Regions from separate parts of the Nitrococcus sp. genome, predicted to be linked through region 2. Evidence: predicted binding sites of a transcription regulator. Region 2 holds the regulator's gene; the other holds the start of a gene.

Region 1 (15,986 bases), on a different contig from region 2:
GCCCACCGCGTGGCATTGTGAGGAGAAAGCAAAAGCGGTTGGGGCAGGGGGCTATTTGGTGAACCACGGACGCTAGGTGGACGGGTTGTGTCCCGGTAGTCTACCGGTTGCCGGCCCGGTATTTCCGGCATGTCTTCGCGAAAGTTGCCGTTGGACAGGAACAACACTATAAGTTTATCGTGTGAATCGAAGCCACGGCCTTAGAACGATAATTATCTGCATTTGGTATTTTGGGGGTGGTTATGGGGAGCCGTACCCAATTCAACGAGTTAATCGACAAGAGCCTGCGTACGGAAGACGTGGAGGGGATTCACCAACTCTGCTCGGCGATCGGAGAAGCCTATGGCTTCGATCATTTTATTTACGGTACCAGTTTCCCGACGTCTCTGGTCAAGCCCTTTGTTCTAGTGATCAGCGGACAACCTAATGCCTGGCGCAGTCATTATGAAAAAAACGGCTATCTTGCGGTGGATCCCGCCGTGCGTCATTGCATGCGTAGTATCAGGCCGCTGATTTGGCAGGATTTGCAACTCGATCCGCAGAGGGACGAGAAACCGTTTCGGGTGATGCACGAGGCGCGCGAGTTCGGACTCGCCAGTGGTGCCAGTCTATCGATTCGCGGCGGCCGAGGCGAAGTGGGCGTGCTCAGCTTTTCCAGCGAGCGTACCCCGCAGCAGACGCGCCCGGAAATCGAGAGCGCGATTTCGGATTTATATCTGCTCTCCGCCTACGTTCATGAAGCGGCGGGGCGATTGGTCACTCAGGGCGCGTTGCCGTTCAACCCGCCGGAACTTACCGCGCGTGAGCGTGAGTGTCTGCTTTGGGCGGCCGAAGGTAAGACCTCCTGGGAGATCGCGCGCATACTTGGAATCAGTGAACGTACGGCGATTTTTCATCTGCAGAATGCAGCGCGGCGGCTCAATGCTTCCAGCCGTCAACAGGCCGTGGCGCTTGCGATTTCTCAGGGCCTCATATCCCTTCAACTCGGCTAGAAGCCACCCCTCAGGCAGCCGCTCCCGAGATGACTTCCCATGAGTTCGCTCCGGGATCACGCGGTGGGAATTCGCGTCCGATTACGCGTCTGGACACCCATAGAAACCTGAATAGAAATTTCGGGCTATGAAAAAGGGAAATCCCCGATATTCGGTTCGACTGATCTTCGTCGTTTCAAGAAAGTGAGCGATTTGCTTTTCCGTTGAATCGGTGCGTACTTGCGAGAGTATTTCGAGACACGATCCAAATAAAAATTTTGATCGTTATACAAGTTATTATTTTTTCTGGAAGAATCAGAGGTGGGCGGTGTGGCGACGGATGAGTAGAGCTGACTTGGTGCACCCCGTCAACCGGGCAAGGTCTTCAGAATCGATTCGACTCACGCGTTCGGATGAAAGCAAACGGCTGCAAACCTGTAATAACTTACAGTTATGAGGCCGTTGTCGTTTCCGTTTACTGGATGTTAGCGGCATAAAACAGTCGGCATGGAACGGGGATTTAGATGCAGGAAATGCTCATCGGGAGACCGTCCGATTGCGTCTTCTCTCCTGAGTCACTGCGAGCGCTATACCGGTTTCGCCATCGGGTGTTCAAGGAACGTCTAGGGTGGCAGGTTCCCAGCCGCCATGCTCTGGAAGTGGATGCCTATGATGCCCTTGATCCCGTATATACCGCTTATTTTCATCGCGGGTCGATCATCGGGACATTCCGATTGCTGCCGACCAGTGGTCCCTACATGCTGCGGGATGTTTTCGCCGAGATGCTGCGGGGCGAGCCGGCACCTTGTGCCGGCGATGTATGGGAGCTTTCGCGGTTTGCCGTCGAGCCGGCTCACCGCCACGCAGGGGGGCAGCTGACATGCTCCCAGGACTTGTTTGAGCTTTTGCGTGCTTGCTATGGCTTTTCTTGCTCCCAAGGGATTCGCGAGCTCGTATTTGTCACCAGCGTGGCGGTCGAACGGATGCTGCGCAGTTTGCGCTTCCCGTTGGTGCGGTTCGGTGACGGTGCGCCGACTCAGCTTGGCGAGGTGCTCTCGGTTGCGTGTCGAGTCCCGATTAGCGCTGAGTTGCATCAGGTGCTGCACCCGTTGCCCTACGAATCCGTACTCGAGGGGGCGGCGTAGTCGCGCGGCTAGGCGATTGCTACGGTTGTTGGGCGCAAGCGCGCCCGTTGGTTAGAAGCGCCGAGGCATGGCAGTGGCGTCGTTACTTCGACGATGCATCGATATATAGAAGAACAGCACGCAAGCGATTGAGGCTACGAGAAGGGTGACGATCAATGGCTGCCCGAGTGCCACGCATCAGGCCAGAAGCGTTTCATTCCATAGTGCGGCCTGGCGTTGCCAGCGAAAGCCCGTTGCCGAGTGACGACTGCGGCTTCCCTGGGCCCGCTGCCTTTATCGACGCGGACGGGCGTCTCACGCGAAGCAATACGGATCTCGCCGCGCTGCTTGGCTACCGCTGCGAGGACATCGACGGCCGGGCGGTCGTCGAACTGCTGCAACCCGATTTTCGAGCTCGCCTGCAGGATGTGCTCAAGCATCTGTTGCAGCGCGAGCGCATGCCCTGCATCGAGAGCCTGGTGCTGTGCTGGCTGAGCCGCCACGGGCAAATCATACCGACCCGGGCGAATTTGGAGGTAATCGGCGGCGAGCGGCCAGTGATTAGGCTGCAGGTCGCATCCGGTATCAGCCCGGAGCCGCCCCCCACCGACCCATGGTTCGCCTCGGAGTGGTTCCAAAGCATGGTCGAGGCGGCCACGGAAGCTTTGCTGTTGGTGGACGGCAAAGGGGTGGTGCGATTCATCAATCGCAGCGGCGAAAACCTCTTTCGCCAGTCGCGCGGCAACGCGCTCGGCCATAGCGTGGAACAACTGCTCAGCATGCCCATACCGGATATCAGCACGGACGCACGTACGGTGACCGGTCTGCTCTGCGATGCGCTTCGCCTGGGTTGTCAGGAGCAGCTCGCGTTATGGGGCGCGGGCGGGGATGGCGGCGGTTTCTCGGTGGTCGTAAGCGTAATTCCTCTCGAAGATTTCCCCGAACCCATGGCGCTATTGCAGGTTCACGATTCTACCGAAGAGCAACAACGCGAAGCGCGATTGCGGCACTTGATCAATTTTGACGCGGTGACAGGATTGCCTAATCGGGCGCTTTTCACCGACCGGCTCAGGGTGGCTGCAGCGCGTTGCGCGCGCGGCGAGAGTAGCCTTGCGCTGGGGTATATCGATATTGATCGGTTCAAGGACTTCAATGAAACCCTTGGGCATCGCGCCGGCGATGACGTACTGCGCGAGATCGCGCGGCGCATCAAGCGCCAGGTAGGCGACGAGAACACGCTAGCCCGTCTCAGTGGCGACGAATTCGCATTGTTGATCGAAGGCAATCAGAGTGCCAATGAAATTAGAATCTTGGCGCGAAGTATCCTGAACGCCATTTCCCAGCCGTTTTTCATTGCTGAACATGAGTTGTTCGTAACCGCCAGCTCGGGTTTCGCCGTATACGATCGGGTCGATGACGAGCCCGCCGATTTGTTGCGCAAGGCCGAGATCGCGATGTATCGCGGCAAGTCCCAGGGGCGCAACAATTTTTGTTTCTACACGGCCGCATTTGAATGCGGCGTCTCGGACCGCCTGCGGCTGGAGGCCGAGCTGCGTCACGCGCTGGAGCGCCAGGAATTCATTGTCTACTATCAGCCGTTGGTCGAGGTCCGGGGTCATAAAGTCGTCGGGCTCGAGGCGCTGTTGCGCTGGCGGCATCCGCAACGAGGACTGATCACGCCGGGCGAGTTCATCCCGATGCTGGAGGAGACCAAGCTGATCGTGCCGGTGGGGGAGTGGATCCTGCACGAGGCTTGCCGCTTCTTGGTCACTTTGTCGCGGGATCTCGGTCGACCGCTTCGTCTGGCCGTGAATGTTTCCGCCGAGCAGATCCGCCATTCGGGTTTCGCGCGGTCAGTCGAACGGGTGCTCGCGGCAAGCGGCCTACCCGCATCGGCGTTGGAGCTCGAGTTGACCGAGACCCTGCTCATGGATCACACGGCGTCGGTGCATGCCAGTCTGGCGGCGCTCAAGCAGCTCGGCGTCGCCATCGCGGTGGATGATTTCGGTACGGGTTACTCATCACTGGCTTATTTGAAGCGCTTCCCGGTATCGGCGCTCAAGATCGACCGTAGCTTCATCGCGGATGTATCGGGTGGCAGCGACGACAGGGCCATTGCAGGCGCGATCATCGCCATGGCGCAAAGCCTCGGTCTCGGCGTGGTAGCCGAGGGGGTCGAGAGCGAGAGTCAGGCGCGTTTTCTGCGCCAGTGGCCGGGGATCGTGGTCCAGGGTTTCTTTTTCGCACCGCCGGTGCCAGCCGCCGAGGCGCGCGTTCGCTGGTCAGGCCGTTTAGGATAGGCGCCATTCGGCTGCGCGCTCCGGCCGGCAACGCGACCGTCTGTCACACCACGCGGCGCCTCATTCACTGCGCCGCGACCCCCGTAATTCCCCGATTTCCCCATAGCAAGCATTGGTTCGGTTGCAGGCGGGCGCCGGCCGCTTCAGGGTTGGCTCTCGTGGCGGGTCTTTGTGCCGGGCGCACTTCGTCTGCCGGCTGAAAATTGACCGCGATTAGGTTAGAGTACTCTACCCTCAGGGAGCAGCGAGTATCGGGGTGATACGCTATGCGGGATTTTAAGGTGGCACCGTCCATCCTCTCGGCCAATTTCGCACGTTTGGGTGACGAGGTTCGGCGTGTGCTGGATGCGGGCGCGGATATGGTGCACTTCGATGTAATGGACAATCACTATGTCCCCAACCTTACGATCGGCCCGGTGGTCTGCAAGGCGTTGCGGGAGGATGGCATCACCGCGGACATCGATGTCCACCTCATGATTAAGCCTGTCGACGAAATCGTGCCGGCTTTTGCCAAGGCCGGTGCAAGTTGGATCACTTTCCACCCGGAGGCCAGCGAACACATCGACCGCACCCTGCAACTCATTCGCGACAACGGCTGTCGTGCAGGTTTGGTGTTCAATCCCGCGACACCGTTGGATTACTTGCGCTATGTCATCGACAAGGTGGACATGGTGCTGATTATGTCGGTGAACCCCGGTTTTGGCGGACAGACGTTTATTCCCGCCGCTCTCGAGAAGCTGCGCGAGGCACGTTCGCTGATCGACGCGAGCAACCGCCCGATTCGGCTGGAGGTCGATGGTGGGATCAAGACCGACAACATCCGTGCCGCGGCCGAGGCGGGTGCGGATACTTTCGTCGCCGGTTCCGCGATCTTCGGAGCGGACGACTATCAACAGGTGATTAGCAATATGCGTGCCGAATTGGAAACGGTGGCCGCTTGAATAATAAAGGCATGTTCTCTGGCATTCATGTCGTGTTGTTCGATCTCGACGGCACGCTGGTGGATACCGCTCCCGACTTGGCGGCTGGCGTGGATCACATGCTCGAGTCCCTGGGCCTTGCACCGGCGGGTGAAGCGCGGGTGCGGACCTGGATCGGCCACGGCGTGAATCACCTCGTCAAACGTGCGCTCGAGGCAGCTACCGGCAGGGAACGGGAGCTTTTCGAACGCGGCCTGGGGCTGTTCCTGGATTACTACGCCGATCATCTCAGCGATCGCACCTTGCCCTACCCCGGGGTCGTCGCTGCCCTCGATGAGCTGGTGGAGCGTGGTCTGCGTCTGGGGGTGGTAACCAATAAGCCCGCCCGGTTCACCGAGCCACTCCTGGAGTCGCTCGGCCTGAGAAAGGCGTTTCGCACGGTCGTAAGCGGAGATGCGGTAACCGAGAAGAAGCCTGCCGCGGAGCCATTGCTACGGGCCGTGGAAATATGCGGCGGTGAGACGCAAAACGCGATTATGGTCGGTGACTCGATGACCGATGTCGAAGCGGCGCGGCGGGCAGGTCTGGGCTTCGTTGGAGTTCCGTACGGCTATAACCATGGCGACGAGACCTTTTTGACCGCCCCCGATGTCATGATTCAATCGCTAAGCGAGCTTCCGGCATTGCTCGAAGGCAATACACAGGCAAATGCAGCAGTTGACGGTCACCACCTACGATAACGAGGCGCAACAGGGGCTGCACGAGCGATGGCGTCATTACCGGTGAGGTAACTGCGCTTTTGCGAATCACGCCTGTTGGTGGTGACGATGGACCAGAGACAATTCGATCGCCTGGAAAAGGCGGGATACAACCGTATTCCGCTGATGCGCGAGGTTTTAGCCGACCTCGATACCCCGCTATCAACCTATCTCAAGCTCGCGGAAGGCGCGTATAGCTTTCTGTTGGAATCGGTCCAGGGCGGAGAGAAATGGGGTCGCTATTCGATCATCGGTGTCCCCTGTCGCACGTTTCTCCGTGTGTACGGACAGCGGGTGGAAGTCGTTCGCGACGGCGAGGTCGTTGAGCGCCGTGACGTCGCGGATCCGCTGCTGTGGATCGAGCGGTTTCATCACGAAGTGAGGGCGGCTCCGTCGCCGGATTTTCCGCACATGCCACGGTTTCTGGGTGGTTTGGTCGGTTATTTCGGATACGACACCGTCCGCTACACCGAGTCCTGCCTCGGCCCGTGCCCGAATCCCGACCCGTTGGGTGTTCCGGATATTCTGCTCATGGTCTCGGAGGAGGTGCTGGTATTCGATAATCTGGCCGGTAAGCTCTACGTGGTGGTTCATGTCGATCCCGCGGCAAGCGATGCCTTCAATCGCGGCCGAGCGCGACTCTCGGAGCTGGCGGAGCGGCTGCGCGGCGGTGTAAACCGCTACCGCCTCGGCAAGCCGCGCCACGAGGTCGCCGAGGAGGATTTCACCTCGAATTTTACGCAGTCGCAGTACGAGGCGGTCGTGGAACGCATCAAGCGTTACATCGTCAACGGGGATTGCATGCAAGTTGTGCCATCGCAGCGTATGACGACAGCCTATCGCGGGCACTCGCTCGATCTCTACCGCGCCCTGCGTTGCACTAACCCCTCGCCTTATATGTTCTTTCTCGATCTCGACGACTTCCAGATTGCCGGCTCCTCGCCGGAAATACTTTGTCGGCTCGAGGATGGCGAGGTCACGGTGCGCCCCATTGCCGGAACGCGGCGGCGCGGGGCCACCGAATCGCAAGATCTGGCATTGGAGGAGGAGCTACTGGCCGATCCCAAAGAGCTCGCGGAGCATCTGATGCTGATCGATCTGGGCCGCAACGATGTGGGGCGAGTCAGCGAGGTCGGCAGCGTGCGCGTCACGGACCGGATGACCATAGAGCGCTATTCGCACGTCATGCACATCGTCTCTCACGTGACTGGTCGGCTGCGCAAGCCGCTGGGACCCATGGATGTGCTGCGGGCGACGTTCCCGGCGGGCACTCTATCCGGAGCGCCAAAAATTCGGGCGATGGAAATCATCGATGAAGTCGAGTCCGTGAAGCGAGGTGTCTATGCTGGCGCGGTAGGCTATCTGTCCTGGTCCGGCAATATGGATGTGGCGATCGCCATTCGTACGGCCGTGGTTAAAGACGGCTGTGTCCATATACAGGCCGGTGGCGGCGTGGTACACGACTCTGTGCCGCGTCTGGAATGGGAAGAAACCCTGAACAAGGGGCGCGCGTTGTTCCGCGCCGTAGCCATGGCAGAAGCGGGATTGGATAGCTAAAGGTGGCGCCATGCTGCTGATGATCGACAATTACGACTCCTTTACCTACAACCTGGTGCAGTACCTGAGCGAGCTGGGTGCCGATGTGAGGGTTTACCGCAACGATTCGATCACCCTCGAGGAGATCGAACGGCTGGCGCCGCAGCGTATTGTCATCTCGCCCGGACCGTGTACGCCCAACGAGGCCGGTATCTCCCTGGAGGTCGTTCGACATTTTGCCGGACGTATCGCGTTGCTCGGAGTCTGTCTCGGCCACCAAGCCATTGGCCAGAGCTTTGGTGCGCGGGTCGTGCATGCCGCTCGTGTGCTGCACGGCAAGGTGTCCGATGTCTATCACAACGGGCGGGGGGTCTTCAGCGGATTGCCGAATCCATTGCAGGCGACGCGCTATCACTCACTGGTGCTTGAACGTGACGCGTTGCCCGATTGTCTCGAGGTAACGGCCTGGACGCAAAATAGCGACGGCACGGTGGAAGAGATCATGGGGGTTCGGCATCGCTCGCTGGCCGTGGAAGGGGTGCAGTTTCATCCCGAGTCAATCATGACGCTCACCGGGCATGATTTGCTGCGTAATTTCCTCGTTTGCCCCAGACAAGTGGCCTGAGATGAATGGCGGTAAACCTCGGCAGCGCGGGCGAGGCCGCTGAATGGATATCCAGAGCGCGATACGCGCCGTGATGCGTCGCCAGCATCTCAGCCGCGGGCAGATGAGTGCCGTGATGCGCGCGATAATGACCGGCGAGGCGACCGCGGCGCAGATCGGTGGGTTTCTGATCGGATTGCACATGAAGGGCGAGACGGTCGAAGAGATCGCCGCAGCCGCGGAGGTCATGCGCGAGTTGGCGGTCCGTGTCGTGGTGGATTCCGCTCATCTAGTCGACACCTGCGGCACCGGCGGGGACGCGAAGGGGACATTCAACGTTTCCACCGCGGCCGCTTTCGTGGTCGCGGCCGCCGGCGGCAAGGTGGCCAAGCACGGCAACCGCTCGGTCTCGAGTTCCTGCGGCAGCGCTGACGTGCTCGAGGCGGCCGGGGCTAACTTGAATCTCGATCCCACGCAGGTCGCCGATTGCATCGAACGCATCGGAGTCGGCTTTCTGTTCGCACCCAGGCACCATTCCGCCATGCGCCACGCGATCGGTCCGCGGCGGGAAATGGGGGTGCGGACGCTGTTCAATCTGCTCGGGCCCCTTACCAATCCGGCTGAGGCCCCGCATCAATTGGTCGGCGTATTCAGCGAACATTGGCTACGCCCCATCGCGGAGGCGTTGCGGAAGCTGGGAAGCCGACGGGTCATGGTCGTGCATGCGGCCGACGGACTCGACGAGATCAGTATCAGCGCGCCGACGCGTGTTGCGGAGCTCAACGACGGTGAGGTCCGCGAGTACATCCTCGAGCCGGAACGCTGTGGCATGGCGCGCGCGCCACTGGATGCCATCCGCATCGGCAGCGCTGCGGAGAGCTTGGCCGTCATCCGGCGAATCTACGAGGGACAATCCGGGCCCGGCGCTGATATCCTCACCCTTAACGCCGGAGCCGCGATCTATGTGGCCAGGCTAGCGGAGAGCCTCGAGGACGGCGTCGCGCGAGCTCGGGATGTCTTGGCGAGCGGGGCCGCTCGGGACAAGCTGGACGAATACCTCGCCTATACGAATCAGTTCAAAGGATCGACGGACGGCTGAGCGGGCTCTCGCCGATAGTCGCCAAGCGCCCTCAAGGCGCTCGGGGCTCGAAGAGCAGTTGTCGTATAGTGGCGGGTCGGCGACCTCTGCAGGTGACCGATGCTCGACCAGGCGCCGCGCGTGGCACGATCGTATCGAAGAGGGCGGTTCGTATGGGAGTTTCGAGCGATACCCCGGATGTGCTCAAGCGAATTCTGCGACGCAAAGCCGAGATCATCGCCGAGCGCAGTGAGCAGTTCGGTCTCAAAGCGTTCAGCGAACGGGTAGAGCATGCACCCGTGCCGCGCGGGTTTTTGGCGGCCCTGCAGCGAGAGGTCGATGCCGGACGTCCTGGCGTCATCGCCGAAATAAAGAAAGCCTCGCCCAGCAAAGGTGTGCTGCGGCCCGAGTTCGATGTGCCGAGTATCGCCGCGAGCTACCGTCGGGCGGGGGCGACTTGCCTTTCCGTGCTCACCGATGAGGATTTCTTCCAGGGCTGTGATGAGGATCTGCAGACGGCGAGCCACGTCTCCGGACTGCCTATGTTGCGCAAAGACTTCATCATCGACGCCTATCAAGTCTATGAATCTCGCGCGTTGGGGGCTGACTGCATTCTGCTTATCGTCGCCGCCCTTGGAGATGCGAGCTTGCTGGAGCTCTATGTTCTGGCGCGGGAATTGGGGATGGACGTGTTGGTGGAGGTCCACTCGGCGCAGGAGCTGGAACGGGCGCTTGCGATCGGTCCCCGACTAATCGGAATCAACAACCGCGATTTACACACCTTCGAGACCGATATCGAGACAACGCTCAAACTGCGTGAGCAGGTGCCCTCGGATGTGCTGCTAGTGACCGAGAGCGGTATCCTTACCGCCGAGGAGGTAGAGCACATGCGTGCCCACGGAGTGCATTGCTTTCTCGTCGGCGAGGCCTGCATGCGCATGCCCGACCCGGGTGAGAAGCTGCAAGCGCTTTTTGCTACTGTATAAGACTCTCGTGCTCTGTCGCTGCCGGCGGCTGCCTGCTCTCTCGTGATGAGAGACACAAGTGCGGGCGGCACTCTCGACGAGCCATTCCGCCCCCAAACGGGGGTAGCTGCAGCCGCAAAAAAATCATGCGGTGCCCGCTAGCAAGCGGGGCGGGCGCAGTTGACTTGGTATGGGTTTGCGTCGAGACTCCCGCGATTGCTGCGCTCGTGTCTGTGCACACCCGATCGGATGAAAAGCGCGCAAGGCACGGGCGAGGTAACAAGAGTCAACTGAGCGAAACAAAGGGGGAACTCGTGAGCTTGCCAAAGACCGTCATAAATCGGTCGATACCTATTTACCTGGAGGCGGTGCCGCCGCTGCTCAGACAGGGTGTTGGCGGTATCGATGCCGTTTTGGAGAAGATCGAGGCGATTCACGCCGCGGTAAATCTCGACGGCGTGAACATTCCCGAAATTCGCGAGGAAAGTTCCAAAAGCAAGAAAGGTGAGCGACTCAAGCCGTTCGAGCCACGTGTTGAGCCGCGAGTCCTGGCGAAGCGCATCCAGGAGCGTCTTGGCCTCGATTGTATTATCAATCGCGTCGTCGTTCATTTGCCGTGGGAACGTCAAGCCGAGTGGTTTCGCCAGACTTGGGAGGAGTACGGGATCCGCCGATTCGTGCTGGTTGGCGGTGAAAAGGCGGGTGTTCGCTACCCGGGTCCCTCGGTTCCCGAGACCAACGAGCTTGTACACCGGATCATCGACGATTGCGATTTACGGGTAGGGAACATCTGCATTCCCACGCGCGCGGAAGAAGCCAAGCGCATGGTACGCAAGCTGGATACCGGCGCGGATTTCTTCACCACTCAAATTCTTTATCATGGACGGGAATTCACGGATTTGCTCGACGAGCTTCAAACTGTCGGCCCCCAAACGACGCCCCCCACGTTGTTGCTTACCGTGTGTCCGGTGAAGTCGCCGCGTAATATTCGTTTTCTCCATTGGTTGGGCGTGAGCCTCTCTGAGGAGCTCGAGACGTGGATGGCACGTCATCCGGAGCAGGTGGCGGAGCGTTCATTGCAGCATCTTGAGCGAATGTGGGCGGAAATCCATCAGCATTGGCGCAACAGCCACAGCGGCTTCCCCATCGGAATCAGTCTGGCTCCGATCGGACAAATTCCCCTCGAGACGAGCGTTCAGCTTGCGCGTAATCTACTCGCAATTGCCGATCAACCGAGAACGCCTACGGTTGGCGCGGGGAGCCCGTTTTGAGCGTGTCCGCCGCGAGGAGTTGCGCCCAGGCGTACCCGCTGCGTCGTACTTCGATCTCGGCTGTATTCGCTGTGTCCCTGCCAAAGCGGCAGTTGCCGCCATCGGGTCCATTCGTGTAGCTCGAGCGCTCATTCGAGCTTGCTCTTCGAAGCTAAGATCCAGTTTCCGCCTTAATCGCTATATTGGTGCTCGGCAACGGAATGGCGCAGTCCTTGGCATTTGACGGCACTTGGATGCGCCACCACGCTATCGAGTTATCCAGATTATTGCCGATGATGCGCACTGAGGCTGGATGTATTGAGGGAACGAGGCATGACCAATCGTGGTCTGGTGGTTCTCAGTATAAGGCTGTTTGCGTTATTCATTGCCTTACAAGCGCTACTTTCGCCGTTGCAACCGTCTGTTCATGGCCACCTGCCGGCCGCAGCGGCAGTTGACAGCGCGAATAGCCTGCTGGGGTTGCCGCTGTGCCTTCTGGTGGCAGCGCTGCTGTGGGTGTGTGTGGGGCGGATCGCCGATTGGGTGCTTCCGGCGCGGCGCGGCCGTTCGCTTGCGCAAGGTGGCACTGTTACGGTGGATGACGCGCAGGTCATCGCTTATTCGGCCGTCGGTCTGTATTTGGCGGCGGATTCCCTCCCGGATATTTTTATTGCCGCGTGGCCGTTGCTGTCCAACCACATACAGATCGCGAGCTCGACGGAAGCAATCGCCGGGTTGGCGGCGCCTGCCATTCGTATGGCGTTGGGTGCTGTGCTCTTTCTCGGGGCCCGTGGCTTGGCGAGCTTCGTGCGCGAGCTGCGTCGTGCTCCAGCGCGTTGATTGACAAAGCACACGCGCTTCAGCTGTGCCCGCCGCAGGCGGTGATCGTATCAATAGGCGCTTACCGCGCGTTATGCTCATGGTGAAGGAATGACGGCACCCGGGTTGAGAATGCCGGTGGGGTCGAACGCTGTCTTCAGGCGGCGCATCAGATCGATCTCCACGCTTGATTTGTAGTGCGCGACTTCGGCTGGCTTGAGGCGGCCTATTCCGTGCTCGGCGGCAAAAGAGCCACTCATATCAGCAACGATATCATGCACGACGCGACTGAGCGCCTCCCAATGAGTGAGAAAATCCGCTGAGTCCATCGCGGGAGGCTGCGAGAGATTGAAGTGTATGTTGCCATCGCCGATATGCCCGAAGGGGCAGGGGCGAATCCCGGGAACGCGCGAAACCACCGCCGTGCTCGCCCGTTCGATAAACTCGGCGATCCGCGAGATCGGGATCGAGACGTCGTGTTTGATGCTGCCGCCCTCGTATTGCTGTGCGGCCGGAATGCCCTTGCGAATACGCCACAACGCCTCGGCGGAAACGCGGTCTCCGGCTACGCGCCATTCGGCGAGCAGTTCGTACCGGGCGGCCTGCTGTAGCGTCTCGCACAGTAGGTCGGGGAGCTGTTCCCTGCAGCGTGAGCTGGTGACCTCAATTAACAGATACCACGGGTAGGGGGCCGTGAACGGTTCGTTACAACCCTCTATATGGCGCAATGCGAACTCGACTGGAACGCGGCCCATTACCTCACAGGCGACCAATGTTTCTCCGGCAGCCGAGCGCAGCATGTCGAGCAGCACGCTCGCGCTCTCGAGCTGGCGAAGGCCGACGATGGCCGAGGCACGATGTCGAGGCTGAGGATAGAGTTTGAGCACGGCGGCCGTAATGATGCCGAGCGTGCCCTCGGCGCCGATGAATAAATCCTTGAAATCATAGCTGCTATTATCCTTGCGTAACGAATTCAGCCCATTCCAGACGCGACCGTCCGCCAACACCACCTCGACGCCGAGTACGAGTTCGCGCGCGTTACCGTAGCGCAGCACGTTCATGCCGCCGGCATTGGTGGATAGGTTGCCACCGATGTGGCAGCGGTCCTCCGCCGCGTAGCTCAATGGAAAAAGCCGTTGTTCGGTCGCGGCGGCTGCCTGGACGTTCGCCAATACGCAACCGGCCTCGGCCGTGAGCGTATAGTTGGCAGGATCGATCGCACGTATGCGATTCATGCGCTTGAGATTGAGCAGGATTTGGCGGCTTGCATCCTGCGGGGCGGCACCACCGCATAAGCCGGTATTTCCGCCTTGAGGCACGATTGCTACGCCCGCCGCAGCACAGGCCCGCACGACGGCGGTCACTTCGGCGGTATGTGCGGGCAGGACGACGGCGGCTGCTTGAGGCTTGAAGCGCCCGCGTCGCTCTTTGAGGTAAGGTGCCATTGCGCTCGGATCGCAGACAAAGCCTTCCGTGCCTACGGCTTCTCGCAGCGCTTGGAAAAAGCCTTCGGGTGCTTGGTGCTGGGGGGCCATATCGGGTTGCCGCTTGGCTTATGGAATCGGTGCCGAGCCCAAGGCTCGCTTACTGTTTACTACCTATTTTCCGGGCACATTGTAAATACAATACCAAGGAATTTGTGAGTCGGGTGCCCACAGCAATCTACGGTACAGGCAATGGAGCGCGAGTTCTGGTTACAGCGTTGGGTCCGCGGTGAGATTGGCTTTCATCAGCCTGCTGTCAATGCTTATTTGCGGCGTTATTGGAATGTGCTGGGGGTGCCTGATGGTGTGAGCGTCCTGGTTCCACTCTGCGGTAAAAGCCGCGACATGGCGTGGTTGCATGCCCAGGGGTATTCCGTGCTCGGCGTGGAGATCAGCCGGCGAGCCGCCGAGCAGTTTTTCAGTGAAAACGCGCTGCGCGTAACTCACCGCCAACTCGGCCCTTTTATTCATTATCAAAGCAGCGGAATCGACTTGCTTGTCGGCGACATTTTTGACCTGACCCCACAGATCGCGGGGCCAATCGGGGCGGTTTACGACCGGGCCTCCTTGGTCGCACTACCAGCGCCCATGCGCCGCCGTTACGCGGCGCATCTCAGCGCATTGCTGCCTTCGGGGCTACCGATGTTGCTGATTACGTTTGAATACGATCAGCACGAGATGCCGGGCCCTCCTTTCGCGGTTGTTGAATCCGAAATTCGCGATCTTTACCATGCGAGCTTTGCGCTCGACGTCATGTGGACGGCCGATGTGCTTAACGACTACCCGCGTTTCCGTGAACGCGGCTTAACTTGGTTGCAGGAGAAGGTCTATCGTCTGACCCGGCGGACGCAGTCGGAATAGACCCCCTCCTGCAAACCCTTTACGGAAAATTCGGTATGTTCGGTTCGACTCCTTCGATGTCCACATCCTCGTGATGGGTACGTATCATGTCGTCGATCTCATCGACACGATGCTTGGGTACATCCACCAGCATTAGAATTTCTCCCGCGTCGATGGCTTCACGAAACTTCTCCAACCGAGTACTGTCCCTGGCGACACCGATCATGCTCGACATCCACGCCCCAAAGCCCGCGCCGACCAATGTCATCGCGAGCACGGCCCCGCCGCCTATAACCAAACCCGCCGGGGGAACGGTTACCGCGACCAACCCGGCCAGGGCACCGGTGATGCCTCCCGCCGTCATACCCTTCTCTGCGGCGGGTATGAGATCGGTTTTCTGCCATTCACTGGCCGCTGGCAGATCCTCGAGTGGCGTCCCCTCGCGGGCCACGATATGAATGTGCCGCTCCTCCACATGATTGAGCAGAAGTTCATGGACAACGTTGCGGGTGGTTTCCACGTTAGGGAGTAAAAAATATAGCCTACGCATACTTGCCTCCAGGCTGCCCAGCGAGTGCTTGCTACTGCAATTGGTTTTTTGCAGATCCTCTGACTTTCATGTTCACACTATCGAGAGTAGGGGCAGGTTCCCAGGCTTTCAAGCGGGTCGCCTGCTGCCCAAGAATGTTGCACCGCCCTGCGTCGCCGTCCGGGAGGTAAACGGTTGGCAGATTGGCCAAAAATCAATCACGGGCTGCAGTGACGGCAAGTCGCTAAGGCGGATCGCTGTTCAAGCTGTAAAAACGGAAGCGGCCCACGGCTGGGCGCCTGGTTGGTGACTGCTTAGGCGAATAGCACTAGGTGCCATACAAGATCAACCTGCTGAGATTGACAGAAATCGGAGTCAAAAGGAGTGATGAGATGCGTTTTGGTCTCAGGGGCTTGTTCATATCGCTGATGTTTATTGGCACAAGCGCGGCGGCGACCTCGCTGGACGTGAATCTCAGCCCGCATGCCGTGCGGGCGGGGCTGGCTGAGCAGCTGACCAACTCCGGTCTGGAAATAGGGGGTCATTGGCTGCACGACATCGACGATGGCGATGTCCTTGACGCCACGCTACTCCTGATCGATGCGCCGGAACCCGGGCGCGGCGCGTTGGAGCTTGGGGTGGGCGGCAAGTTGTTGCTGATCGAGCAAGATGGTCCGGATGCCGAGGGTGCGGCGCTGGCCTTGGGTGGCAAAGTGCGGTACACGTGGCCCACCTTCAACCGCCTCGGCATCGGCGCCCACATTTATTACGCGCCGAACGTGAGCTCGGTTGGCGATGTGAAGCGTTA
Region 2 (15,986 bases):
GACCGGCACCGCGCTGCCAAGCCCTGCGAGCAGCAAAATTGGCCCAAAGGACCTGCGCCCCACCGTCTCCATGATCTCGCGCAGCGAAACTTGACCACTCCCCTCTGCGGCCTCGTCGATGCGCTCGAGCAGCTGCTCCAGATTGTTGAGTTCTTGCATTGTGATTAGCTCCTGTCGACTCAGGGCGGGCAGCGCGCCCCGGGGCGCTATCGAAAAACGCGCCGCCGTCGCGTTTTCATTGGCTGGGGCACCCCATGCCGCCCGCCGCTAAAGCGTGGCCAGATTCAAGCACCACGAGCGCGGTGGAAGCGGGACTGGCTGGGGGCTGAGGCGGCAGGGAATGTCCGCCGAGCCGCGTGTCAATTGCCACCCTGCCCGGATAGGCAGACAACCCGAAGGGCGGCATGTTCCCGTCGGCCGCATTCAAAGGCCGCCGGCAGAGCGCGCCCCAAATGGCCGCCTTCACTGAAAATCCCGGCTCCTCGTGCGCAATGCGCCCAACAGGTGCGTGTGGTCCTCCAATCGCCCGGCGATGAGATGCGCGACCTCACCACGGCGATCCCAGACGCCGATCGCCCCCAGCAGACGCGCCCCCGCCACGATCCTGCGAAACCGATCCACGATGCGCTTCCAGACCACGACGTTCACCATGCCGGTCTCATCCTCCAGGGTAATGAAAACGATGCCGTTGGCGGCGGACGGACATTGCCGGGAGATGACGAGGCCGGCCGCGCGCACCAGGCGCTTGTTGCCGATCTCCCGCAGCGCCGACGCCGTGCGAAAGTGATGGCGTTCGAGCCGGGGGCGCAGCAGCGCCATGGGGTGGCGGCCGAGGCTAAGGCCCATGGCGTTATAGTCAGCGACAAGGTCCTCGGCCTCGGTAGGCGCACGCAGGAAGGAGCGAGGCTCTGCCATTTCCACGTCCTCGAACACGGGCAGATCCTGTTCCACGCCGAGCACCTGCCACCAGGCATCACGGCGGTGCCCGGCAAGCGCTGCCAGGGCCCCGGCACCGGCCAGGGCTTTGAGATCGCGCCGCGAGAGCCGCGCCCGGCGGGCCAAATCCTGCACCTCGCGAAACGCTCGGGTGGCGCGGGCCTGGACGATGCGCTCGCCGCCGGCGGCCGAGAGCCCCTTGACCAAACGCAACCCAAGACGCAGCGCCAGCCGCTCGCCATCGGGCTCCAGCGTGCAGTCCCATTCGCTGCGCATTACATCCACGGCCCGCACCTCCACGCCGTGCTCACGGACGTCGCGCACAAGCTGGGCGGGCGCATAGAAACCCATGGGCTGACTGTTGAGCAACGCGCAAGTGAAAGCGGCGGGCTCGAAACATTTGAGCCAGGCGGAGACGTAGACCAGCAACGCGAAGCTCGCGGCATGGGATTCCGGAAAGCCGTATTCGCCGAAGCCCCGGATCTGCGCAAAGATACGCTCGGCGAAATTCTTTCTATAGCCACGCTCACGCATGCCGCGCAGCAGCCGTTCACGGAAGTGACCGAGCCCGCCCCGGCGGCGCCAGGCGGCCATGGACCGGCGCAGCCGGTCCGCCTCGCCGGGGCTGAATCCGGCGGCCGCCACGGCCAGTTGCATGACTTGCTCCTGGAAAATGGGCACTCCCAGAGTGCGCGCCAGCACGCGCTCGACCTCGGGGCTCGGATAATCGACCGCCTCCAGTCCCTCCCGGCGGCGCAGGTACGGGTGCACCATATCGCCCTGAATAGGGCCGGGGCGGACGAGAGAGATTTCGATGACAAGATCGTAGAAGTTTTGCGGTCGCAGGCGCGGCAGCATGGCCATCTGGGCTCTGCTCTCCACCTGAAACACACCCACCGTATCGGCGCGCGAGATCATCTCGTAGACGGCCGGCACCTCGGCCGGCACGCTCGCCAAGCTCAGCCGGCGGCCGCGATGGCGTTCCAGCAGATCAAAGCTCTTGTGGATGGCAGTGAGCATGCCAAGCGCCAGGCAGTCCACTTTCAACAAGCCCAAGGACTCCAAATCGTCCTTGTCCCATTGGACAACGGTGCGCCCCACCATGGTGGCATTCTCGGTGGGCACCAGCTCCGCGAGCGGCCCGCGGGAAATCACCAAGCCGCCGACGTGTTGGGAGAGATGACGCGGAAAGCCGAGCAGCTGCCGGGCCATGCGCAGCACCCGGCGAAGCAGCGGATTGCCGGGGTCGAAGCCCGCCTCGCGCAGCCGCTCCTCATCAAGGCCCCCGCCCTCCCAGCGCTGCACGGCGCCGGCGAGCCGCCCCAGCTGGTCCTCGGCCAACCCGAGCGCCCGGCCGGCGTCGCGCAGGGCGCTGCGGGGGCGGTAAGTGATCACCGTGGCCGCGAGCGCCGCCCGGGAACGACCGTATTTGCGGTAGACGTACTGGATGACCTCCTCGCGGCGCTCGTGCTCGAAGTCCACGTCGATATCCGGGGCCTCGTCGCGCTCCCGGGAGATAAAGCGCTCGAAGAGCAACGAGGAACGCGCGGGATCCACCTCGGTGATACCAAGGCAGTAGCACACCGCCGAATTGGCGGCGCTGCCGCGCCCCTGGCAGAGGATGTTCCGCTCACGGGCATAGCGCACCACATCGTGTACGGTGAGAAAGTAAGGCTCGTAGCGCAGCTCGGCGATCAGCGCGAGCTCGTGCTCGAGCTGACGGCGCACCGGCTCGGAAACCCCCGCCGGCCAGCGGCGTTTCGCGCCTGCCTGCGTGAGATGGCGCAGCCAGGCACTGGGAGTGTAGCCCTCGGGCACCAGCTCCTCGGGATATTCGTAGCGCAGCTCGTCCAGCGAGAAAGTGCAGCGCTCGGCGAGGCGCACCGTCTCGGCGAGTAACGCCGGGGGTACAGCCGGGCCAGGGCGAGGCGGGAGCGCAGGTGACGCTCGCCATTGCTGTATACGCCCCGACCGATCTCCGCCAGCGGCTTGCGAAGCCGGATGGCGGTGAGGGTATCTTGCAAGGCGCGGCGGCCGCGACGGTGCATGTGCACGTCGCCGCAAGCCAGCCGCGGCAGACCGGCGTACCGGGCGAGCCTGGCGCTGCGCTCGAGGCGCCCGGCATCGAAGCCATCCAGCAGTTGATTGACGCCGATCCAGCCCCGGTCGCCGAAGCGATCGGCGAACCAAAGAGCCTCCCGATCCGTGCTCGACTCCCCGATGAGCAGGATGGCGAGACAGCCCGGCACTGCCTCGTCCAGATTGTCCTTGGTTAGCCGATAACGCCCTTTCGGGGCCAGTGAGCGGCCCAAGCTGATCAGGGCACACATCTGCGCGTACGCGCGCCGGTTCGGGGCAATCAGAACCAGCCTCGGCCCATCGGCCAAGCGCAGCTCGGTACCGATCAGCAACCTCAGCCGAGTCTCTTTGGCCGCCATGTGCGCGCGCACGAGCCCGGCCACCGAGCACTCATCAGTAATGGCGAGGGCCTCATAGCCCAGCTCGGCGGCACGGATAATCAGCTCTTCGGGATGCGAGGCCCCGCGCAGAAAGCTGAAGTTGGTCAGGCAATGCAGCTCGGCATAGGGCGGCGCTGAGATATTCGGCATGGCGATCCGACCGTCTCGATGGTACTGTATAAATTATCAGTATTGGAGAGAACGGTCATGCGAACGCTGACCCCCCGACAGCAGGAGATCCTGGCGCTGATCCGGCAATTCATCGCCCAGACCGGCTATCCACCGACCCGTACCGAAATCGCGCGGGCGTTGGGATTCCGCTCGCCCAACGCGGCGGAGCAGCATCTGCGGGCACTGGCCCGCAAGGGCGTCATTGAAATCCGGCCCGGCACCTCCCGGGGCATTCACCTGCTTGGCGAGGAGGCGGGCCTGCCCGTGATAGGCCGCGTAGCCGCGGGCAGCCCTCTATTGGCCGAGGAGCACATCGAGCAGCACTGCCTCGTGGCGGCGCAGCTGTTCTCGCCGCGGGCCGACTATCTGCTGCGGGTGCGCGGCATGAGCATGCGTGATGCGGGCATCCTGGAAGGCGACCTGCTCGCGGTGCACCGCACCTTCGAGGCACGGGACGGCCAGATTGTCGTGGCTCGGCTGCACGACGAAGTCACGGTAAAGCGTTTTGAGCGCCGTGGAGCTCGGGTTCGGCTGCTGCCGGAAAATCCGGCGTTTCAACCCATCGAGGTGGACCTGCGGCGCGAGCCGCTCGTCATCGAGGGCCGGGGGGTGGGCGTCATTCGCCCGGCGCTGTAGGGAGTGCCCAATGGATAACCTGGACGATCTGCTTAATCGGCCTGGCCTCTGGCGGGCCGGGGAACGGCAACGGCAGACGGGGCTGGAGCATGTAACCTCCGGTTTTCCGGCGCTGGATGCAGCGCTGCCCGGCAGTGGCTGGCCGCTCGGCGCGCTGACCGAGGTTCTGCACGACCAGGCCGGCATCGGCGAGCTGAGTCTGTTTATGCCGGCGCTTGCCCGGCTCAGCCGGAGGGGGCAATGGCTCGCTTTGATCGCCCCGCCCTATCTCCCCTATGCCCCGGCTCTGTCCGGTCACGGCGTGGATCTCTCCCGGCTGCTGCTGATTCACCCCGGCACCGCCACCGACGCTCTTTGGACGGTGGAACAAGTGCTGCGCTCGGGTACCTGCGCCGCCGTGCTGGCCTGGCCGCGCCGGGCGGATGCCAGGAGCCTGCGCCGCCTGCAGCTCGCCGCTGGCGTCGGCCGCAGCCTGGGCCTGCTCTTTCGTCCACAGGCCAGCAGCACCCGTCCCTCCCCCGCCGCGCTGCGGCTCGGCCTCAAACAACACGAAGGCCGTGCCTTGATCAAGCTGCTCAAGTGCCGGGGCGCCCGCGCCGGGCAGGAACTGCTCGTGAACCTCTCCCTTGACGGCCCCCCGGGCCAGAACCCGGCGCCGCGCACCGGGCCGGCCGTCACCGACCTCGCGCTCCGCCCCGCAACCGCGCCTCCGCGTAGCTCATTCTCAAAACGATAGGCACGCCAGCACTGGGAAGATCCATTGGCGACCATCACCCTGCCGGCCGAGCCGCTAGGAACGGGATCCGACGCCGCACCATGCTCTGGCTCTGCATCGATCTGCCTCAATTGCCCTTGGAGAGCTTTCAGCGGGGCGGCAGGGGAGAAAAACCCACCGCCGTCGTGGAGAAAGGGTGCATTCTGGCCGTTAATTCCCCCGCGGCCCGGGGCGGTGTACAAGTGGGAATGCGGCTGCCGGCCACGCTCGCCGTGCTCCCCCGGCTCCAGCGACGGGAACGCAGCCGCCGTGCCGAGACACGAGCCCTGGAGCGGCTCGCGGGGTGGTCGCTGCAGTTCACGCCCAAGATCAGTCTGCAACCGCCCCGATCGTTGCTGCTGGAGATCGGGGGCAGCCTACGCTATTTCAACGGACTCGAACCGTTACATAGCCAATTGAAAGCAGGGCTCGAAGCGCTTGGCTATTGCCACGCAACCGCCATCGCTCCCACGCCCACGGCCGCCTGGCTGCTGGCGCGCGCCAACTACAAGCAATCGGTCATCACGGCGAATCGGCTTGAAGAGGCGCTTCGCGGGTTATCAACGCAAGCGCTGGCATTGGGCGGCAAGACATACGAGGCATTGGAAAACCTCGGCATCCATACCCTCGGGGACTGCCTTGCCCTGCCCCGCGACGCCCTTGCCCGCCGGTTCGGCCCCGCGCTGCTACGCCAGCTCGATCAGGCACTCGGCCGGCTTCCCGAGCCACGCCGGAGCTGGCACGCCCCCCCCGCTTTCACAGCGAGCTGGAGCTCCCGGAGGAGGTCCATCACCGCGGCCAACTGCTCTATGGGCTCGAGCGCTTGATCCTAGAGCTCTGCGGCTATCTTAGAGGCATCGAATCGGGCACTCGGGGCCTTGAGTTTTACCTGTATCACCGTGGCGGCACCAACACCTCTATTTCCGTTGGGCTGGTCGGCTGCAGCCGCGATCCCGCTCACTTGCTGGAACTCACCCGGCAACGGCTTGAGCGACTCTCCCTGCCCGCACCGGTAATCCGTTTTGCGCTTGCCGCCCGCTCCATCGAGCACTTGGCTGCATCCCCCCGAGATTTGCTGAGCGAGGATCGTGGCCAGAGCGATGAATGCAACACGCTGGTCGAACGGCTCACGGCCCGCCTCGGAGAACGTGCCGTACGGGGGCTGCGGGTCTGTGCGGCACATCGCCCGGAGCGGGCATGGCAATACGTGCTGCCGGGCCGGGAAAGCCAGGGCACTGCCATGGCGGAGCGGCCTTTGTGGCTATTGCATCGCCCCCTGCCGCTGAGCGCCCAAAACGGGCGGCCGCTCTGGCACGGGCCGCTGGTGCTACAACATGGCCCGGAGCGCATCGAATCCGGCTGGTGGGATGGCGGGGATTGTGCCCGGGACTATTATGTGGCTCGCAACGCCGCCGGCGAGCGGGTGTGGATTTTCCGCGAACGCGCCGGACGGCGCACTTGGTATCTGCAGGGTATTTTTGCCTGAACGGCCTTGGGCATGCCCTCGCCCGCGCTCAACACACGCCGCCGCTTTGCTTCGGATGCGCCGAGCGCCAGCACGAAATTGGCCGGATGAAGCGGAGCAAGCCAGCGAATAACGATGCATACGCCGGGCGCTGCCAGTCCTGCTATCCTTGCCTTCACAAGGGATTGCGGCAATTCAACCAAGCGAATGCGGGCACCGCCCGGTGCCCGATTGAAACCATGGCGAATCGAATCGAAATCCGCTATTGCACCCAATGCCGCTGGCTGCTCCGCTCGAGTTGGATGGCCCAGGAACTGTTGACCACCTTCGAGCAGGAAATCACGGAGCTGGCTCTGCAACCCGCCACCGGTGGCGTTTTCGAAGTATACGTAAACGAAGTGCGCATTTGGTCACGAAAGGAGGCGGGACGATTCCCGGAAATTGCTGAGCTCAAGCAACTCGTCCGCGACCGGATCGCACCCGGCAAAGGCCTTGGCCATGCCGACCGGAAAGGTGTTCCCTGAACCGAGGTGTTTTCGCGCCTTGCGCTTGGTGCAGTTTGTGACCGCGAGCGCATATTAATATGCCAACTGACGCACCAAAAAATAAAAATATTATATTTAAGTCAATCGCTTGAGTTCCCTATCCGCTGGAGCCATGCTGTGTGGTACCGATGCAGAGATGCGAAGCGGGTTAGGCTTTTGCCCGCCGTTATCATTCCAAGCCCTCAATCGACAGTCGGAGGTCGCCATGAGTAATGCGAGAGCAACGAGCAGCACGGATCTATTCAGTCAACTGGCCAGCCTGAATACCGAGCTCTGGAAAGCTTGGCTCGAAGGCCCGCCGCGCATGTTTCAGGGCTCTTCCACGCTGGACGACACTTATCACAACCAGATCAATGGGTTTCGCCGCGCAATCGAGGAAACATTGCAACTCGAGCATCGCTGGGTGGACGAAATCCGGGACCATAGCCCGCGTGAGGGGCTTAGCGGCGAGGTGTCACGCATTTCGGCGGCCCTTATGGAGGCTGGCATCAACACGCGGTCGCGGCTATGGCAGGTATGGTTCGACAACGCTGACCGGATCGACATCGCGCGCCTCGGCAATCTGGCTGAATCCATGCAGACGCCGCAGCAGCTTTTCACCGCCTGGCAGCAGCTCACCGATGAGTTCTTCGAGACCCAACGGCAGGTGGGCGAGGAGCTGAGCACTGCAACACAATCCGCTCAGCAAACCGTGGCCCAGAGCGCTGCCGGCAAGACACGCGGCGGCACCGGCAAATCGGGCTCCCAGGAGAGCGCGGCCTCGTCCAACTAATGTGCCCGCGCCCCGACGAGCGCGGCGCGGCCGGAGGCGCGTGACGGGGGCTGGCGGCCCGCGCCAGCCCTAGCCGCTGACCCCGAGACGCAGCAACAGGAAGGAATAGACGAAAGCCACTTCCTTGAGCGCCTGATAGCGCCCGTGGGTCCCGCTGTGGCCCACCTCCATGTCCGTCTTGAGCAGAAGCAGGCCGCCGGTGGCACGATCGCGCAATCGCGCAACCCACTTGGCTGGCTCCCAGTATTGAACGCGCGGATCGTTCCAGCCAGCGATGACAAGCATATCCGGATAACGCTGCGCGCGCACATTCTCGTACGGTGAATAATCGCGGATGGTTTCGTAGTAACACCGTTGCGCGGGGTCGCCCCACTCGTCGAATTCGATCACCGTGAGCGGCAGGGAAGCATCTTCCATCGTATTGAGCACATCGACGAACGGCACCTCGGCGACAGCGGCGCGAAACAAATCCGGGCGACGGTTGACGACCGCCCCGATGAGCAGCCCTCCGGCGCTTCCCCCCATCACCGCGAGCCGCGCGGCGCGGGTATATCGCGCGTCGATAAGCACCTGCGCGCAGGCAATGAAATCGGCGAAGCTGTTTGGCTTTTGCAGGAGCTTGCCGGTGTTCTTCCACTGCTCGCCAAGCTCGCCCCCGCCTCGCACGTGGGCAATCGCGCAAATGAAGCCACGCTCCAACAGGCTGATGCGGCTGCTCGAAAAGCTCGGCTCGCTGCAGATTCCATAGCTGCCATAGCCGTAGAGCAGGCAAGGGGCCGACCCGTCGAGCGGCGTGTCACGGTGGCGGACGACGGAGACCGGCACCCGCACACCATCGGCCGAGCTGGCCCACAAGCGCTCGCTACGATACTGCGACGGCTCGTAGCCGCACGGAATCTCACGTTGTTTGAGCAAATGCAGCTCGCCACTTGCCATATCGCAGTCGTAGACGCGTGGCGGCGTGACCAGCGAGTCGTAATGCAATCGCAGCCGTTCGGTGTCGAACATCGGGGTATTGCCGAAGTCCACCACGTAGAGCGGCTCATCGAAGGCAACCGCATGCCAGTGACCGGTCTCCAAGTCACAGATCCAAACCCGGCACACCCCTTCCTCGCGGGTCATCAGTGCCAGATGACGCTCGAACACCTCGACGTCCTCGAGCATGATTTGCTCGCGGTGATCGACCAACGTCTGCCAAGTTGATTCGTCGGCAAAACGATTCGCCGGCACGCGCAGCAGCTTGAAATTGACGGCGCATCGGTTGGTGAGGACAAAGAATTCCCCGTGGCGGTGCTCGAGTTCATACTCGACGCCGTCCTCGCGTTGCCGAAAACACACGGGCATGGCCTTCGGATCATCCGCGTCGAGCAAATGCGACTCGCTCGTGATGTTGCTCGCCAGCTCGATCAGCAGATAACGTCGATCCTTCGTGTTGCCCACGCTGACGAAATAGGCCGCGTCCGCTTCGCGCAGCACCTCGGCATCATTGGCCTGAGGCTCCCCGAGGCGATGGCGCATGACCCGCCAGGGACGATGCGTCTCGTCGAGCAGCGTATAAATCAAGGTGCGGCTATCGTTGTGCCAGGCTACCGAGCCGGAAGTCTGCGGAATCGCCTCGTCGAGTGTCTCGCCGGTGGCGAGGTCACGAATCCGCAGCACGTAACGCTCGCTGCCGTCGAGATCCTCCGAGTATGCGAGGTAGCGATGATCGGGGCTGACTTCCTCGCTCCCCAAGGCAAAATAATCCCGCTCCGCGGCTAGCTCGTTGAGATCGAGGATGATCTGCTCAGCCGCATCCGAGGGCGTCGGGCCGAGCCGGCGGCACAGGAGCGGATACTCGAAACCGGCGCGGGTCCGCGTGTAGTACCAGTAGGCATCGAGCCTTACCGGCACCGACTCGTCATCTTCGCGAATACGGCTTACGAATTCCTCATAGAGCCGCTCCCGGAATTCCCCCGTGGAGTCCATCACGGCGTCGGTATGGCGATTCTCCGCCTCCAGATAAGCGATGACCTGCGGGTCATCGCGATTGCGCAACCAGGCGAATTCGTCGTTTCGCGACTCGCCATGCGAGGTGATGACCGTGTTGCGCTGAGGAGGCTTCGGAGGCGCGTGGGGCGTTTCGTTTCTGATCACGGTTCTCCGCGTTGACCTGCGCAAGGGGCCCCAGCCGCTTGGCTTACTCGGCGGGGCGGACACCGATCGGCACCTTCGGCAACCTCGACTACAGAGGCCGCGCCACATCGGGCTGAGGATACTTCGCAGGCTAGCGAGTCGTCAGTCCGTGACGCAAGCGCTTTTTCAAAATCAATGGCATTGCTTACGATATGCTTCTAAGAAACAATCCAAGAGTGAACTTCCAGGAGAGTGCTGCGGCTCGGCCGTAGCTGCTGAGGGTGGGAAAGCCCGAGGTAAGTGGATGAACAGGGACCGTCGCAAGTACCAAAGACGCGCAGTATATTGGGATGCCGCCGTTTCCGGTGAAGGTTTCGCAGCCCAACCGGTCATCATACGTGACTTCTGTGCCGGGGGCCTGTTCTTGACCGCCCAGGACGGCACGGGCGGCAGAAACTGGCCATCTGCCGAGCGCTTGCAACGCGACCATCGCGTCATCGTGCGCTTCACGCATCCATTGGACGGCACGCAGATCGAGGTCAGCGGCCGCATCGTACGCGAGAGCCCGACCGGACTCGGGCTGACCTTCAGCCGCTCCCATACGGAGCTGGTGTCCGCTTTTGACGCCATCGCCGATGGTCAGCCGCAAGGCGGGGATGAGCAAGCCGCGAGTGAGCGCTCCTTGAGTCGGCTTGCACGTGAGGCTTTGCAGCTTTGTCGGGAACAGGCACAAGGGTTTTTCACTGAAGCGCTCGCAGAGTTCACCAACCATGCCGTCGACCGCCTTTTCGATTGCGCACGCCGCAGCGCCACGAATGAAGAACAGCACGCCTTTTACGGTGGCTATCGTTATCTGCGCGATATCCGAGCCAACTTGCCCCGCCAATTCACCGACGAGGTGCGGCGCCGATTGACCGAGCTTACCGACCCAGTGCCAACCCGGAGCGTGCAGCGGGCACCGGAGGTAGTCGATGAGCTCGCTTTGGTGGACGAGCGCGAGTTCGAGGACTGGCTCAGCCGCTCCGATGCGATCAACCGCGCCGAGTCCCGCTTCACGATTTCGCTGGCGGCGCTCAACCGGCGCCTGTCCTACATCGTCGGGCGCCGGCTGGACGAGCTCAGCAATCCCCTCGCCCCCGCGGTTGTCTGTGAAATTCTCCCCGCCGTGCTGGAGCTCTCGAAAATCGAGCGCCAGCCCGCTCGCGCGCTTCATGAGACATTCGGCCAGACCGTGATGATGCGCCTGGGAGGATTCTATGAGGAGCTGAACGCCCGTCTGCGCGAACGCGGCATTCTGCCCGACATCGAGAACGAACGACCGGAAATCCGCCCCTCGACGCCGCAGCGCCCTGGGCAAGCGCCATCCGATCCCGAAACCGAGTCGCAGCAGGCTGACGAGGAGAGCTCAGCGGACCCCGAGGTGGCGCCATCGTCGGCAACGGCGGCGGCGCCTGCCTATTCGAGACCGCAAACCGCGTCCGCACCGCTCGGCCCTTCACGAACGCTGCCGGCCGCTCGCGAGCTCCTGGCGGCGCGCAATCGCCTGCTAAACCGTGTACCTCCTACCGGCTCGACGGAGGCAACCACGGCCGCTCCGGCGCCGCAAGCGCCGCGGTCGCCACAGGTCCCGGCGTTCGCCTCCAGCGAGGTGCTGGCGGCTGTCGATCAGCTGCATGCCAACGTTCAGCAGGCTTCGCCCGCCGAGGCAAATACCAGCCTCATGGAAAAGGTAATGGCGCGGCTGCGCGCCGATGGCGGTGACGGAGATGAAAAGCAGCTCTCCGCGGAAACGCACGGCACCGTCGAGCTACTCGACAACTGGTTTGGGACCCTGCGCGACGACCCGTTGAACACTCGCTTCCTGCGCGACTGGAGTGGGCGTCTGGCTGTTCTCGCCTTGCGCGCTCAGCTCGAGAAAGGGGGTTTTTTGCGTGAGGACCCCCAACCGATTCATCATTTGCTCAATCAGCTGGATCGCTGCGGCGTGGCTCTCGCCGTTTTGCGCGGGGGCGAGCAGGAGCGCCTGCAGCGCAATCTGGAGGCCTTGCTGCAGCGCGCGCTCACCGATTCGCGGGAACAGCCGGAGGTCGTCGGCGAGGTTGCCGATGAGATTGCGACTCTGATCGAGCGCCCCCTCGGCGCGCGCGCGGTCAACATGCAGCGAGTACTGCAGCAATGTGAAGGAACGCAGAAGCTGGAGCGTGCAAAGCGGTTGGCGAACCGGGAGATCGACAGACGTATCGCCGAGCGCGAGATCCCGAGGCTGTTACTCGATTTCATCGACCAGGGCTGGCGTAATCTGCTCGTGCTGGTGAATCTGCGTGCCGGGGTCGACAACGATCAATGGCGGCGCGGCCTTGCCGTGCTGGACCGGCTGATCGCCGGACTCGGCAGCGCCACGGCCACGGCGCGGCCGATCCCCCAGCCGCACAAGGTCGTCAATCACATCGAGCACCAGCTGACTGCATTCGGCCGCTATACCACGGAGATGCAATCCATCGTCGGTGAGATCCGCGAATACCTGCTCGCGGTCACGAAACAAGGCCGCGCGCCCCGGCCGCTTCCCTTGGTCAAAGCCAAACGCTCCGATGCCGATGAAATGGCGCTTGCAGCCCGTGTCAAGCCCTACTGGCTCGGCCAGACCAAGCTGCTCAGCGTTGGCGATTGGGTATTCTTCGCCGGTAAGGATGGCACGCCCGAACCCTTGCGCCTGCAGTGGATCAACGAAGACCGCACGCGCTTCGTCTTTGTCCACCGCAGCGGGACGAAGGCCAAGGACATCCGCCTGGCAGAGCTAGCGCAACTGCTGGAGGTTACCTCCGCCGGGCTCACCGAGGATATGGACATGCCCTTGACCGAGCGCCAGTGGCAGAAGAAGCTCCAGGATCTGCACGACGAGCTGCGTCGGTTCGCCACCCACGACTCGCTGACCGGTTGCCTCAACCGGAAGGCTTTGCAGAAGTCGCTGGAAAAGCTGCCGAGCGGGCTGGAGGCGCGCAACCAATGGCACGCTCTGCTCTACTTCGCCCTGGACGGCTTCAAGGTGATCAACAGCACGCTGGGTCATGAGGGCGGTGATGAGCTGCTGCAGCAGGTTGCCGAGCAGTTGCGGGAGGTCGTGTCCGAGCGCGCGGGATGCGTCGCGCGCATGGGCGGAGACGAATTCGCGGTATTGATCGAGCACTGCAACGCGGACGAGGCGCGAGAGCTCGCCGAGCGGCTGCGTCTCGCGCTCTATGAGCGTCGCTTCGTGCGCGATGGCGAGAGTCTGACGGTTGCCACCAGCGTCGGTGTCGTTCCTTTCACGCTCGAGAGCCGCAGCCCCCACGGCTTACTCAAGGACGCCGATGAGGCCTGTCTCGCGGCCAAGCATGCCGGTGGCAACCAACTGCACATGCTGACGCCGGACGATCGCGAGCTCCAACAGCTGCGCGGCAGCATGGCACGCGCCGCTCAGGTCGACAAAGCGCTCGAGTCGGGGAAGCTGCGGCTGCGCGCCCAGCGGATTCAGCCCATCAGCAACACCTCGCTGCGCCCCTTCTATGAGGTCCTGCTCTCGATCCTCGGGCCAACCGACAATCTCATCCCCCCCAATGAGTTCATCCCGGCGGCGGAGCGTTTCGGGCGAATGACCGCCGTCGACCGCTGGGTGATTCGTGAGGTGCTGGATTGGTGCGCCGTAAATGGCGATGCGTTGACGGAGGTGGACGGCTTTACCATCAATCTCTGCGGCCCGACGCTGAATGACAACGACCTTGCCAATTATCTTCGCAGCCAATTTGCCCGCACCGGGGTTTCGGGCGAATTGCTCTGCTTCGAGGTGACCGAGACAGCCGCGGTGCAGAATCTTGCCCGTGCCGCGGACTTGATCCGGGAAGTCAAAGATCTCGGCTGTCGCTTCTCACTGGATGATTTCGGCTCGGGGCTGTCCTCATATTCCTACCTGAAGAATCTGCCGGTGGACTACCTCAAAGTCGACGGTCAGTTCGTGCGCGATATCGATCGGGACGAAGCCGACCATGCCATGGTCCGGTCCATCAATGAACTGGGACATTTCCTTGGCAAACGCACGATCGCGGAATATGTGGAGAATGACACCATTCTCTTCCAGCTCAGGGACATCGGCCTGGACTTCGCTCAGGGGTATGGCATCGGACATCCGATCCCGATCGAGGAACTCGTCGCTCAAGCCTAGCGCCGCGAGCGCCGTCCGAGCCTATGGAGACTCAATAACGATGGGGTGTTCCTGTCGGTCGAGGATCAGAAAATCTGACAGGTCGTCTCCTGCCGCGAGCTTGCGTGCAATCTCGCGCAGCTCCTCGCGGATTGCTGCCTCGGGCGCGTCGTCCATGCAACTGAGCAGTAGAAACTCCCAGCGGTCGTCCAGGTGATCGGCCTCGGCGACGAGGGCATCGAACGTCAGCGCTTCCAACAGGCGCTGATGGGTCATCATCAGCGGCGTCAGGCTCATCGTCCTGCCGTACCCATTGCCTTCATGGTGCTCCACGTAAAGAAAGACGAGCAGCAGCCATTGAGGCATGCCACGCGCCAGCCCGTCCTGGATGAAATCCTGAAAATGATCGTTCATATGCGGGAGCGTAGCCAACGGTTGATCCGCTGCAAGCACGTTCGTGCCGCGCTCGGCCGGGATGCTCGGGCGCGAAACGAGTCGTGGTGCGGGCGCCACGATGAGTCATGGTTGAGCAAAAACGAGAGACGCGGTAAGGTTTTACCGGCCATCTGAGGCGAGATCTCCATTCCGCGTGCACGGCGGCGATCGGTCACACCGAGGTATTTGCATGATGAGCCGTACAATAGAAGATTTCGTGGAGGTAAGCAATTTGGCAACCGCGTCGACTGCCGAGGAACATCGTGATGCCCAGCCGGGTTTCCAGGAGTTGTGGCCGCGTGGTGTCCGTCGTCCCATCGTGGGCTTCGCGGCGTGGCGCGGCACGGGCAAAACCACCTTGCTGAGACGGCTCATACCGCATCTGTGCGCGCACGGCGTGCGCACGGGCGTTATCAAACACGCCCATCACGGCTTCGAAATCGACATACCCGGCAAGGACAGCTACGAGATACGCCATGCCGGCGCCGGTCAGGTTCTGGTCACCTCGGCACGTCGCCGGGCTCTGATCATCGAGCGCCCCAGCGAGTACGATCCTTGCCTCGAGGAGGAAATTTCCTATCTCGATCAGGACAGTATCGATTTGATCCTGGTGGAGGGCTTCCGCCACGAAAGATTACCGAAAATCGAGCTGCGCCGCCGCCGTGAAGAGCCGGGCGCACCGCTGGCACCGAACGACCCTTGCATCGTGGCCATCGCTACGGATATCGAAGACCTCCCCGAGCAGACGCTGCCGGTATTCGATCTCAACGATGTCGAGCCGATCGTGCAGTTCATCCTCAGCGCCGTGATGGGACGACAATCGGCCGCCTGAGTGCCGTGTCGGGCCTCCCGCGCCTAGCCCGGTGGTTTGCATGCCACAAAGGAAACCGCTGTCGGGCTTATCCACGCGACGTGCCGAATGCATCTGTGCTGCCCGACCAAGCTAACGCGGACGGACTCGGCTCGAGCACCTGTCTCGTTTTACTGGGATGAGCCGTCACCGTCCGCCGAATCGTCGCTTGCGCGTGCATCGTCAATTTTGCGCTCTCGCGCCGAGGTGTTTGCCCGCCTTGCTCGTCTGTATCAACAGATGACATAGTCCGCCAAGGCGCCGTGCCCCCTGGTCTTTTCGAAGAACGCCCGCATATCTATTGAAATGCCACGCGTAATCATCGGAGGGACCATGAGCGATGCGCCGATTTCCATCGCGCCCGGGCGCAGCGCGCTGGTCATTGTCGATATGCAACCGGATTTCATGGAAGGCGGAGCATTGCCCGCCCGTGAGGGCCGCTCGTTGCTCGCGCCACTCGCAGAACTCATGAACTCCGGGCGTTTCCGTCATTGCGTGGCGACCCAGGACTGGCATCCGCCAGGGCACATCTCCTTTGCCAGCAGCTATCCGGAACGGAAGCCATTCGATGTGATCGACCTCTACGGCCATGAGCAGGTGCTATGGCCCGATCACTGCCTTCAGGGCAGCCCAGGCGCCGCCCTCCATCCGGATCTGCCCTGGGACAGAGTGGC

The links. Region 2 encodes LexA, which represses DNA repair genes until DNA is damaged. Its sites were predicted from a motif close to TACTGTNNATATNNACAGTA; they were not measured.
Region 1: AC52Q4_RS09075 (acyl-homoserine-lactone synthase) is a predicted target of LexA. The motif match lies at 1,405-1,424, and genes of this name have one in related genera.

The regions. Positions count from the first base shown of each region.
Region 1 is NZ_JBXWZQ010000116.1:62,122-78,107, forward strand. Features, by position in the region: gene AC52Q4_RS09070 (LuxR family transcriptional regulator) at 243-992, shown strand; gene AC52Q4_RS09075 (acyl-homoserine-lactone synthase) at 1,496-2,116, shown strand; gene AC52Q4_RS09080 (putative bifunctional diguanylate cyclase/phosphodiesterase) at 2,350-4,395, shown strand; gene rpe (ribulose-phosphate 3-epimerase) at 4,662-5,336, shown strand; gene AC52Q4_RS09090 (phosphoglycolate phosphatase) at 5,333-6,055, shown strand; gene trpE (anthranilate synthase component I) at 6,143-7,630, shown strand; gene AC52Q4_RS09100 (anthranilate synthase component II) at 7,641-8,234, shown strand; gene trpD (anthranilate phosphoribosyltransferase) at 8,278-9,312, shown strand; gene trpC (indole-3-glycerol phosphate synthase TrpC) at 9,465-10,277, shown strand; gene AC52Q4_RS09115 (hypothetical protein) at 10,571-11,527, shown strand; gene AC52Q4_RS09120 (hypothetical protein) at 11,840-12,346, shown strand; gene AC52Q4_RS09125 (FAD-binding oxidoreductase) at 12,424-13,860, opposite strand; gene AC52Q4_RS09130 (thiopurine S-methyltransferase) at 14,002-14,670, shown strand; gene AC52Q4_RS09135 (DUF1269 domain-containing protein) at 14,690-15,199, opposite strand; gene AC52Q4_RS09140 (YfaZ family outer membrane protein) at 15,571-15,986, shown strand, end outside.
Region 2 is NZ_JBXWZQ010000103.1:26,626-42,611, reverse strand. Features, by position in the region: gene AC52Q4_RS07760 (exopolysaccharide biosynthesis protein) at 1-159, opposite strand, end outside; partial or broken gene AC52Q4_RS07755 (error-prone DNA polymerase) at 463-3,545, opposite strand; gene lexA (transcriptional repressor LexA) at 3,603-4,202, shown strand; gene imuA (translesion DNA synthesis-associated protein ImuA) at 4,213-4,938, shown strand; gene AC52Q4_RS07740 (Y-family DNA polymerase) at 5,019-5,783, shown strand; gene AC52Q4_RS07735 (hypothetical protein) at 5,780-6,442, shown strand; gene AC52Q4_RS07730 (Rdx family protein) at 6,661-6,945, shown strand; gene AC52Q4_RS07725 (hypothetical protein) at 7,172-7,738, shown strand; gene AC52Q4_RS07720 (S9 family peptidase) at 7,808-9,874, opposite strand; gene AC52Q4_RS07715 (DUF1631 family protein) at 10,158-14,048, shown strand; gene AC52Q4_RS07710 (hypothetical protein) at 14,070-14,441, opposite strand; gene mobB (molybdopterin-guanine dinucleotide biosynthesis protein B) at 14,752-15,294, shown strand; gene AC52Q4_RS07700 (nicotinamidase) at 15,646-15,986, shown strand, end outside.